2 linked regions of the Allorhodopirellula heiligendammensis genome follow. The protein of the gene in region 1 interacts with the protein of each later gene in a pairwise test. Links are inferred from orthologs where the notes say so. Each region holds a gene or a part of one and is shown on either strand. Other genes may lie near its edges.

What was found.
Region 2: the proteins of rho (region 1) and nusG interact in binary tests that used the Escherichia coli proteins (3 or more experiments, as listed by UniProt). The link is inferred for Allorhodopirellula heiligendammensis from one-to-one orthologs.

Annotation. Positions count from the first base shown.
Region 1 is NZ_SJPU01000003.1:848,586-854,349, forward strand. What follows is about bases 2,950-5,764. They hold rho (transcription termination factor Rho), read left to right. Parts: upstream 2,950-3,555; coding sequence 3,556-4,974; downstream 4,975-5,764. Other genes in these bases: ribH (6,7-dimethyl-8-ribityllumazine synthase), read left to right, coding at 5,061-5,531; Poly21_RS23090 (thiamine-phosphate kinase), read left to right, coding at 5,552-5,764. Outside these bases: Poly21_RS23060 (hypothetical protein), read left to right, coding at 1-230; Poly21_RS23065 (NYN domain-containing protein), read right to left, coding at 260-838; Poly21_RS23070 (hypothetical protein), read left to right, coding at 1,174-1,464; Poly21_RS23075 (hypothetical protein), read right to left, coding at 1,468-2,721. UniProt on the Escherichia coli protein: Facilitates transcription termination by a mechanism that involves Rho binding to the nascent RNA, activation of Rho's RNA-dependent ATPase activity, and release of the mRNA from the DNA template.
Region 2 is NZ_SJPU01000002.1:858,585-862,991, forward strand. What follows is about bases 1,475-4,407. They hold nusG (transcription termination/antitermination protein NusG), read right to left. Parts: upstream 3,326-4,407; coding sequence 2,624-3,325; downstream 1,475-2,623. Other genes in these bases: Poly21_RS13530 (UDP-2,3-diacylglucosamine diphosphatase), read left to right, coding at 1,475-1,707; rplK (50S ribosomal protein L11), read right to left, coding at 2,043-2,468; secE (preprotein translocase subunit SecE), read right to left, coding at 3,322-3,768; tuf (elongation factor Tu), read right to left, coding at 4,006-4,407. Also shown: Poly21_RS13525 (3-keto-alpha-glucoside-1,2-lyase-like domain-containing protein), read right to left, coding at 1-496; more of Poly21_RS13530, read left to right, coding at 859-1,474. UniProt on the Escherichia coli protein: Part of the processive rRNA transcription and antitermination complex (rrnTAC). The complex forms an RNA-chaperone ring around the RNA exit tunnel of RNA polymerase (RNAP).

The sequences.
Region 1 (5,764 bases):
TGGTGGGGGAAATTGTTCAGATCCGCGTTAACACGTTCGCAGTCAGCGCCGTAGACGATGGCCACGCGAACCCGTCGACCGCTGGAGGGGGCTCTTCCCTACGATTGGATCTGAGCGGTCGTTTAGCGGACCACAATGAGTTGGAGATTGAGCTGGAGTCGACGCTGGATGCGGAGGGTCGGCCCCGCTTAGTCGGTGGAGTGAATTTGTGGATTCTCGAGTCCGAGTGACTTCAGAATGCGGAATCGACAGCGCCAAACTATTTGAGCTTGCCGAGCAAGTTTTCGAGCAGATCATCGCTGATCATGGACTCGACTTGCACATCAATGGGGTCGGCTCCATCGTTGTGGGCATCCGTGGGTGGACTGCCTGCAAGCTCGGGGGCGGCAGCGGATGCCCGCTTTTTTGATTTTGGAACCTTGATCAAGGGTGGCCTGCCGTCGAGCAGCAGGTCGAGCCACGTGTCGGAGTCAAAGCAACCTGCCCGGCGTCGCCGGGCTGACGTGGCGATCCGGTGGTCTGATGACACCACACTCAGGGTCTTCGGCGCTGCATGTTGGGCGATGATTTCTTCCAGGAGATCATCCGCTTCGGGGTAGTCGACTGCAAATCGAACGTCGATGCCTTGATACAGGTATTGCGAGGCAAGATGCGTCGGTGCGTCCTTGGCATCAAAGACCACACAGGTCCGCAGCCGGACATTTTCATCGAGATGTTCGACAAGTCGATCGAGTAAACGCTGACGCTCGACATCGAGCCAACGCCGGCTTGCTCCCCGACCCGGCGGCGCGACAGGCGCAATCACGTTATATCCGTCGATCAGTAGGACGACCGACACGGGAAGATCTCCGGAAACGCGTAGTGAGGTGAGGGCGTTAGGATCTGAATAAACGATCCAGCCTTCATCATAGCAGTAAACCAGAGAATCGCGACAACACAAATTCGGTGAGCAGAGTTGTGTCGCGATGCGGTCCTGCGTCGATCTCACTGATTGAACCGCGTGCCCATTGGGAGGCGTTTCTTCAATCGATCGCGGGGCGTAATCCACGCGGTTTACCGAATCCGTCGCGGGACGATGTTCCGGCGGCGAAACGTATTGATCGTGGGGTATCGCCCGCGTGACTAAACGAAGTTGCTACTCGCCCAATCGCTCTTCCCGGATGGATCGACCCCATGAAATTGAATCGCAATCGCTGCTTCCTCGTCGGTCTGCTGCTCGTTTTGCTGGGTGTTCAGTTCCGGATGATCGATTCCTTCGTGCTCAATGAGAACACGACGCGAACCTTGGCAAAGGTGAGCCGCAAGGCGGCGATCACGCCCGAAAACTCGTTGGATAACATGATGCTTCAGGTTCATCCCAATCCAACCAAACGTATTCATCCACCACGCTGGCTCGGCTTGGCGATGATCGCCGTCGGCAGTGTGGTCAGCCTGCACGCCGTGGCGATGCCTCGCCATGAGTGAGGGCTATCGATTGAGTTCGATTCCGAACGTGTAGCCGAAGGCAATGTAGCCTTGATCTTGGCGTCCAGTTTCGATCGAAGGAGTCACGAGGCCCCCGGTCTGCTCGACCAGGTTGTGGCTCGAACGCCACACCCCGCGGGCAATGTCAATGACTTGGAGACCGCATCGTACGTTGATCATTTTCGTCAGTTGGTACCCAAGCTCTGCACGGGCATCGAAGCCGATCACAAACTCTGCGTTACTGTCGAACTGAGTGGTGCTGGCGGTCGTGGTATCCAAAATCACGTCAGCGGATTCTTCGAAGCCGTCATAGACCGTCGTCGCTTCGGTGCGTCGATTCGAGTAGGCCTGGGAGTTGACACCGGTAAAGCCACGGAATTCAGCCGAATATCGCCACCGATTCTGGAACTTGAAGTACCGGAAGCCGGCTTGCAGTGCATAGATATCATTCTGAATTTCCACACCAAACGTGTTCAGACGGTCCAACGGCGTGGGGTCGGTTCCAGGCGGATTGGGAATCAAGTACACGTAGGGTGACGTGCCAATGCCGATATTCGCCAGATTGGGATCATCGAAGGTGTAGCCATAGGTCTTCAGCGAAGCTTGATCCTGAGCTCGAATGAAACGAGCGCCTATCATCGGTTCGAGGATGCCACCGTAGTGGTAGGGTTCCATTCGCCAGGTCTTGCTCAATTCATAGCTTCGCATCTGCATGGAGTTGAGCGTCAACCCGATGTTATAGAATCGAGTTCCATATCCCAACACGTTACCGTCAGTGTCGCGAAACACGGACAAATTGAAACGGTTAGGGTCCGGGTAAGTCGCGTTTCCCGTGAAGTCGTCGCCGTTGATGCGGTTGAGCCGGTCTACAGTCAGCGAGTCGGCTGCGGTGGCGTCGTTGCGGAGATACGTGAACAGCATCCCAGTGTCCTGATCGGGTCGCATGTACCCGACTTCGTAACGCTGTCCACCACCGGAGTCCAGCCGATTGCCGTCACCAATGTCATCACTGTTGGACGGCCGTGAGCCGTACAAATTAATGCGATCGTAGGTTGCAAACCATCCGGTATGAGCCCGTTTCTTGGGCTTCATATCGAGGATGTCCGCATCATAGACCGGCTCGAACCATTGAAAGTCCGGGTCAAATGCGAACGGATCCGCAAGTGCATGGTTGTGCTCTTGTGCCGATGCGGAAACGCCTCCGGTCGCCAAGACCAGCAACATCGTCAGTTTCGTCGTCAGCTTCCGTACCGACATCGTATTTCCACCGTCATGCTAGGAGTTGCCGCCCGCGCCTTGAGAACCGATCACGAGGTAGTTCCACCGGTATGGTGGCTGCTACTCACGTCATCGACTCTACCCCGCGTGGCTGCGGGTCGCTTAAATCAAACCACAATCCGGCACGCTGTTGTGTGCCTTTTATATCGGGTTGTGCAGGTAGTATCGGCCAGGACACCCCCGTAGGCTTAGCCGGATTACTGGAGGAAACCGTAAATCCGCCAAAAAGCTTAGAAGCCGAATAATCACCGCCAATCCCCATATTTTACGCTGCCTGCATGTTCGGATTTCCGCCGCGAAATTCACGGCGCTCCCTGCTGGAGCGAAAAAGTGGCGTGTCGCCGAGGCACTTGGCCCTCCGCCGCAGTTCTTCAATGGGCCCGCCACAACCTCTGTTTCGTGGTGTGCCGCCATGCTGCGATTCCGCCGACGCTCGCCAGAGCATGAAATTTGACGTACAGAGGGGGTGTTCCCCGCGCGGTGACCACCGAGGACAGCACACCAGGGCCGCATGGCCCCCCCCACAGGCAAAAACGGGCTGGATTTCATCTTATAAGGGCGTATGAGCGAACCCAGCCAGGAAGAACCCAAAAAAGAGGCTGACGAACGGCCTCTGGTCAGGTAGACTAATGTTAATGTGCTGGGGGTCCGTATTCGGCCCGCCCTGAACCCCTCCCGGATGCCGCCTGTCTTTTCCAAACTAGGCATCTGAAACACTCCTCTCTCCTCGCCCTCCTCCGACCGGTTCTCCTCCTCATGGAACCCTCCACCCCGCCTCGGTCGGCGCGCGACTCGCGTCGCAAGCCGCCCCGCATGCGCCATCCCGATCAAGCCGTCGATCAGCGCGTGCGCGAACTGGACGCTGAACGCGATCCGCTCTCACTGCCTGAAGAAATTGTCAGCGAAGTCACCAAGGCCGGTGGCCGCGTTGGGATTCCACAGCCCGACGCTAATGGCACAGCGGTCAATCTGGTCCAATTGCAGCAGATGTCTCACCCCGAGCTGATTGCAATGGCGGAGCAGGCGGGGCTCGACGATATCGCTGGCATCACTCGCCAGGAGCTCGTGTTTCGCTTGCTCAAGGCGAAGATGAGCGCAAATGGTTTGATGTACGGTGAGGGTACGCTCGAAATACTGCCCGACGGGTTTGGCTTTCTGCGCAGTGCCCAGTACCACTACCTGTCTTGTCCTGATGACATTTACGTCTCGCCGAGTCAAATCCGTCGTTTTGGATTGCATACCGGCAGCCATGTGGCCGGCCAAATCCGACCGCCCAAGGAGAACGAACGATACTTTGCGCTGTTGCGGATCGAAGCGATTAACCACAGCGAGCCATCGCGTCGCGGTCGGCAGATTCCGTTTGATGAACTCACGCCGCTGCATCCTCGCACCCGCATTGTGATGGAACATGTCGCCGATGAGATGAGCACGCGAGTCGTCGATCTGTTTACACCGATCGGTTTTGGCCAACGAGGTTTGATCGTCAGCCCACCACGGGCTGGTAAGACAATCTTGATGCAACAACTCGCCCATGGCGTGTTGGCGAACTACCCGTCGGCCTATGTGTTCGTGTTATTAATTGACGAGCGGCCGGAAGAGGTCACCGATATGGAGCGGGAGATTCGCTCGCATCAATGTGAGGTGATCAGCAGCACGTTTGACGAACCGGCCTCGCGACACATCCAAGTCGCTCAAATGGTCATCGAAAAAGCGAAACGGATGGTAGAGTCTGGCACGGACGTTGTTATTTTCCTCGATTCGATCACGCGTCTGGCAAGAGCCTTCAATAGCGACGCGGAATCGGCGACCGGGAAGATTTTGAGTGGCGGTTTGGACGCCGGTGCGATGCAAAAACCCAAATCCATTTTTGGCTCGGCCCGCAAGGTCGAAGAGGGCGGTTCGCTCACGATTCTCGCAACCGCCTTGGTCGATACCGGCAGCCGGATGGATGATGTCATTTTCGAGGAATTCAAAGGTACGGGCAATCTCGAGATCGTGCTCGATCAAGAGCTCGTGCAGCGGCGGGTGTGGCCGGCGATCGATCTGTATCGCAGCGGGACCCGGCGGGAAGAAATCCTGTTCGACGACGACGAGTACCAGCGGATTCAAACGCTCCGCCGCTCGCTCGCCGAACTCTCGCCCACCGACGCCATGACGACGCTCACTAAGAAACTCGCTGCCACTCAGAACAATGTTGAGTTCCTGATGAGTATCCCACCTGAGTCACTCTGACCAGTTCGATTTCCCAACTCCCGTTTGGGAACGAGTCAGAATTCTGCATCACCACACAATTGATACCCACCGAGAGATCTTAATTCGTGTCAGCATCTATTGATGGAACTACCGGTTCGCTGCCTTCCGGCCGGATCGCAATCGTCGTTAGCCGATACAACCCAGGCATTTGCGATTCGATGTGTGAAGCCGCAGTTGAAACCTTGACCCAAGCCGGCATTGCTCCGGAACGTCACTGGATCATCCGCGTCCCCGGCGCATGGGAATTGTGCTGGGCGGTCGAGCAAGCCCTCCAGCACGCCGACGTTGCTGCAGCGATTGCACTGGGCTGCGTCATCCGCGGCGAAACCACCCACGATGAACACATCAACCGTACAGTGAGTGCCTCGTTGATGAATCAGAGCATCTGCAGCGGCCGGCCCGTTGGCTTTGGGTTGTTGACCTGCAACACTCTCGAGCAAGCAATCCAACGCAGTGGTGGCAATGTCGGCAACAAGGGGCATGAAGCCGCCGACGCCGTGCTGGAACTTTTACGTCTCGCCCCGAAACTCCGCTGATTGACGACATCGAAGCCAACATGGAACAGTCCTTTCTTGCGTATTTACGCGGTCGTACCCGCAGTCTGCCCGCCGTCGCGGTCGGCATCGGTGATGATGCTGCTGTCATGGATCTGCCGGCAGGCGATGCGGGGATTCAGCAGGTCGCATGCACCGACCAAATTATTGACGGGGTCGATTTCGATAGCCAGTCCCAACCGCTCGCATCGATCGGCTATAAGTCCATCGCAATC
Region 2 (4,407 bases), on another replicon or contig:
AATCACCAAATTGCTGTTTCGTCGTGGTGCCCGGCTCGAGCAGTCCATCAGCGGTGAGGTTGGCGTTGTTCCAGTGTTTGGCAAGCGATTCAGCGGTGCCGTCAAACAACACAATCGCGCCGCTCGGCGCAGCTCGCTGCAAGGTCGGGCTTGTCCGTTCGACGCGTTTCATCCCCAGCGATGCGATCAGATCGCCAATCGAATCGATATCGCTCTCGATACGGCGTGGTTCACCGCGAGCTCCTGCTCCTGGCAAACCGCCTTCATAGATGACGATATCGAACTCGCCATCCCCTACCGCAATCACCTGCATCGCACGGTCGATACCAATGTATTCGCCTTGAATTGCGAAATCAGGATCTTCTTGGGCGACGGCAGGCACGGGCGTGCCAGCAGCCTCGGCGCGGTGCTGCATCGCCACGATCAACGTCGCGATCACCCCAGTCACAAGGTACGGAAGCAGCCGAAACGGGCGTGAGGGGCTGAGTGGATACATCACAGAAATTCCGAAGGCGGAGTCGACATGCGAGTGCACTCCGGCGAGGAGCACGACTCATCATCGAGAAGCAAGGACGAGAGCCACCACACGTGGAAGTTGCGCAGCAAATCGTCGTTGGGTGGGGGGATGGTAGGCGGGCAAACGAGGGCGAAATCGAGCGCGAGATCACCGTCGGGGCAAATCATAGTCACACCAACGTCGCAGTACAAACCCGCTCCCCCCACATTAAGGGACGATGATCCGCCATTTTCAGAAAAGCGCTTGCATGCCCCTGTACTAGGTTAAACTGATAGCCTTGCCACAGCCGGTAGTTGAGAACCAGTCCGGCGTCCATCTTTTCGCGAAGGCCAGCAACAAAAATGGCGAATCATTCTTCACCTACCACCGCGGTTCGCACGCTCCTGATCAGTGATGTGCACCTGGGCTCGAAGCACTCGCAAGCCGCTCGGTGCCTCGAGTTCCTGCAGTCCTATACGCCGGAGCAGGTGTATCTCGTCGGTGACTTCATTGACGGATGGCGGTGCAACCAGGGCTGGCATTGGTCGGGCGCCTGCAAAGAAATGATCGATCACATCGAATCCCTCATCGCTCAAGGAACAGAGGTTTTCTACGTGCCTGGCAACCACGACTCGTTTCTACGAAATGAGCAAAGCCTGGGGATGATTCCCGATCAGTTCTCTGACATTCATTTTGCTAACGAGTTCGTGTTCGAATCCCTCGGTGGCTGGCGATTCTTGATCACACACGGTGACCTCTTCGACGTTGTCGAGACTCAAGCACAGTGGGTTTCCAAAGTGACTTCGTTTGCCTACGACACTGTGCTCAGCGCGAATCGCCTGTTCAACCGATTGACGGGAAGGCGGCACAAGAATCCCTATGGTGCCTGCGCGACACTGAAATCCTTTGTTAAACGGATCGTGATGTGGCTCAGTGGCTTTGAATCAGCAATTATGCAGCATGCCTGCGAGCAGAACTGCGACGGTGTCGTCTGCGGGCACACTCACACGCCCGCCATCGTGTACAGCGATGATATGCTGTATCTGAATACCGGGGACTGGGTCGAAAATTGCACTGGGTTGGTAGAGCATCTCGACGGCAGCCTCTGCCTGGAGTCCAACTACGGCTCACCTCGAATGCTGCAACTACCCGTCCACCCGCGCAAGGTATCCAAGTCCGTGGGCCAGCGGACTGAGATCGCTACGCACTGAAGTGCGCGATGTTCCGACAGGATCCGCCGGATGGGACTCGGGACGTTAGTCCCGTTCGACGACCACGCCGAGAGCGGTGAGACCCATTCGAGCGAGTTAGCCCAACATCTGATTGCCGGCACTTGATCGCGGCACGAAGCAAAACTTTCTGTGTAGGATCAGTGTCGCGGCGTGGCACCAGCTGACTTGCGAGATTGGGCTTGGTGCGGCGTAGCAATGAAAGACCAGCGTCTTACTGAACGATAATCCCGGACGTCAGTCCGGGATTGCCACGCATCGGTATTCCTCCGGCATCGATAGTGCACGTTGCCGGGGGAGAATTTTTCGGTCGGCTACTAGCCTTCGACGACGATGCCCATGCTGCGGGCGGTACCCTGGATCATCATGGCGGCTTGCTCGACGCTGCGTGCGTTGAGGTCGTCCATCTTTTTCTGTGCGATTTCTTCGCACTGTGCTGCCGTTACTTTTCCGACTTTGTCCTTGTTCGGCACGCCACTACCTTTGGCGATACCTGCGGCAGCTTTGAGCATCGATGCTGCTGGGGGGCTCTTGGTGATAAAGTCAAAGCTACGGTCGTTGTAAACTGTGACGACGACAGGAATCGGGGTGCCGTTGTATTCTTTGGTACGATCGTTGAATTGTTGGACGAATTGGCCCAAGTTAACGCCGTACTTACCCAACGAGGTGCCGACGGGAGGCGCAGGAGTGGCTTGTCCGCCAGGAACTTGGAATTTGGCTTGGCCAGTGACTTGTTTTGCCATGAGTGTAGCTATTAGCTGTTTGCGATTAGCGCTTCGCTGGAGTGCTGCAGCTTTCGCTGCAAAGCGTACGCAATCAAGGGTCAGGAAACTTGGAATACAGTAAATTTTTGCTGTCGGGCGTCGCTGGGAGCAAGCCGCTAGCAGCTAGTTGCTCGTTAGAGCGGTTCGACTTGCCAGTGATCGAGTTCCATCGGGACACTACGGCCGAAAATATTGATAATCACGGTCACGCGTCCATTGGCTTCGTCGACCACATCAACTTCACCTTCCTGGTTCTCAAAGTTGCCTTCCTTGACACGAATCCGATCTCCAACCTTGAATGGGATCGCTGTCTTAATCGGGGCGTCGTCCTCATCGTCGACCAAGGGGCGGTTGACGAAACGTTCGACGTCCTCGGGCTCCATCGGCTGGGGTTTGCCCGCCGACCCGGTGAAATCGCTGATCCCGCCGGTCTCACGGACGAGGAACCAGGTGTCATCATTGATCGACATGTAGACCATGATATAGCCGGGCAACAGCTTGCGTTTGCTGATGCGTCGCTTGCCATCACGCGTGAAGGTGGCGACGTCCTCACTGGGGACAACAATCTCGCCAAAGAACTCCTCCATGCCTTCCATCTTGACCTTCTTGCGAAGTGCGTCTGCGATGGAATCTTCGCGATTGAAGGCGACTTTCAGGATATACCAATCCATCGGTGACTCGTCGGTCACCTCGGGACGGGGTGGAGCATTGGGGTCCACCGGGGCCGCGGGAGGTAATGCTGGCGACGGGCTGGCCGATTCTGCTGCTGGCTCGCCGGCACCGCTGGATTCTTCGTGTTCGACGAGCTCCTCTTCCGAAATTTCGTTATCGCTCACGAAGTAACCCCGAGCTTGTTAAAGACAAATTGCCAGATGACATCGAAGGCGAACAGCGTAATGGCGAGGAAAAAAATGGTGAAGATGACCACGACCGCAGCCCGCTTCAATTCGTCCTTGCTGGGCCAGGTGACCTTGTTCATTTCGGCTTCGACAGCGATCAAAAAGTCCGCAAACCGAGGCCAATTGACGACGCGAAATCCAAACCATAAACCAGCCGCCAGGAGGACCCCAGCGATCGAGCGTGCGACCACCACGTTGCTCATGACGGTGGGGAGAAACCCATACAGACGCCAGCAGCCCAGTGCGACAATCACAAATACTGCAAGGGCAGTCAATTGGCGAACCAATCGCCCCTGATTTGGCTTGTACACGTTCCCGTGGAACAGTTCACTCGCCAATGGAGTCATGGCTGTGCCTGATTGAGTGATCTCTTTTGACATTCCCTTAGGTCCTTCACAGCCAATGATTTCGGCAGGAATTGTTTACGTTAAAAAGCAGGGGCGGCGAGAGTCGAACTCACAACCGCTGGTTTTGGAAACCAGTGCTCTGCCAATTGAGCTACGCCCCTGAATTAGCGAGGCCTTGGATGGCGAATGGTTCACCATCCAAGGCCCAGCAATGTGATTGTAGCGACAATCCCTCCTCAGCTAAATACCAAGGCGGGTTGAAGCCAGCAACTAGCTGAGGATTTTCGTCACAACGCCCGAACCAACGGTACGTCCGCCTTCGCGGATAGCGAATCGAACGCCGTCATCCATCGCGATTGGCTTGTGCAATTCGACTTCAACCTTGACGTTGTCGCCAGGCATGCACATGTCGGCGCCGACAAGGTTGGCGGTGCCGGTGACGTCGGTCGTGCGGAAGTAAAACTGAGGACGGTAGCCGCTGAAGAATGGCGTGTGACGGCCGCCTTCATCTTTGCTGAGGCAATACACTTCAGCTTCGAACTTGGTGTGCGGGTTGATGCTTTTTGGCTTAGCCAACACTTGGCCGCGTTGGATGTCTTCGCGTTTGACACCACGGAGCAGGCAACCGACGTTGTCGCCTGAACGGCCTTCAGTCATTTCCTTGCGGAACAT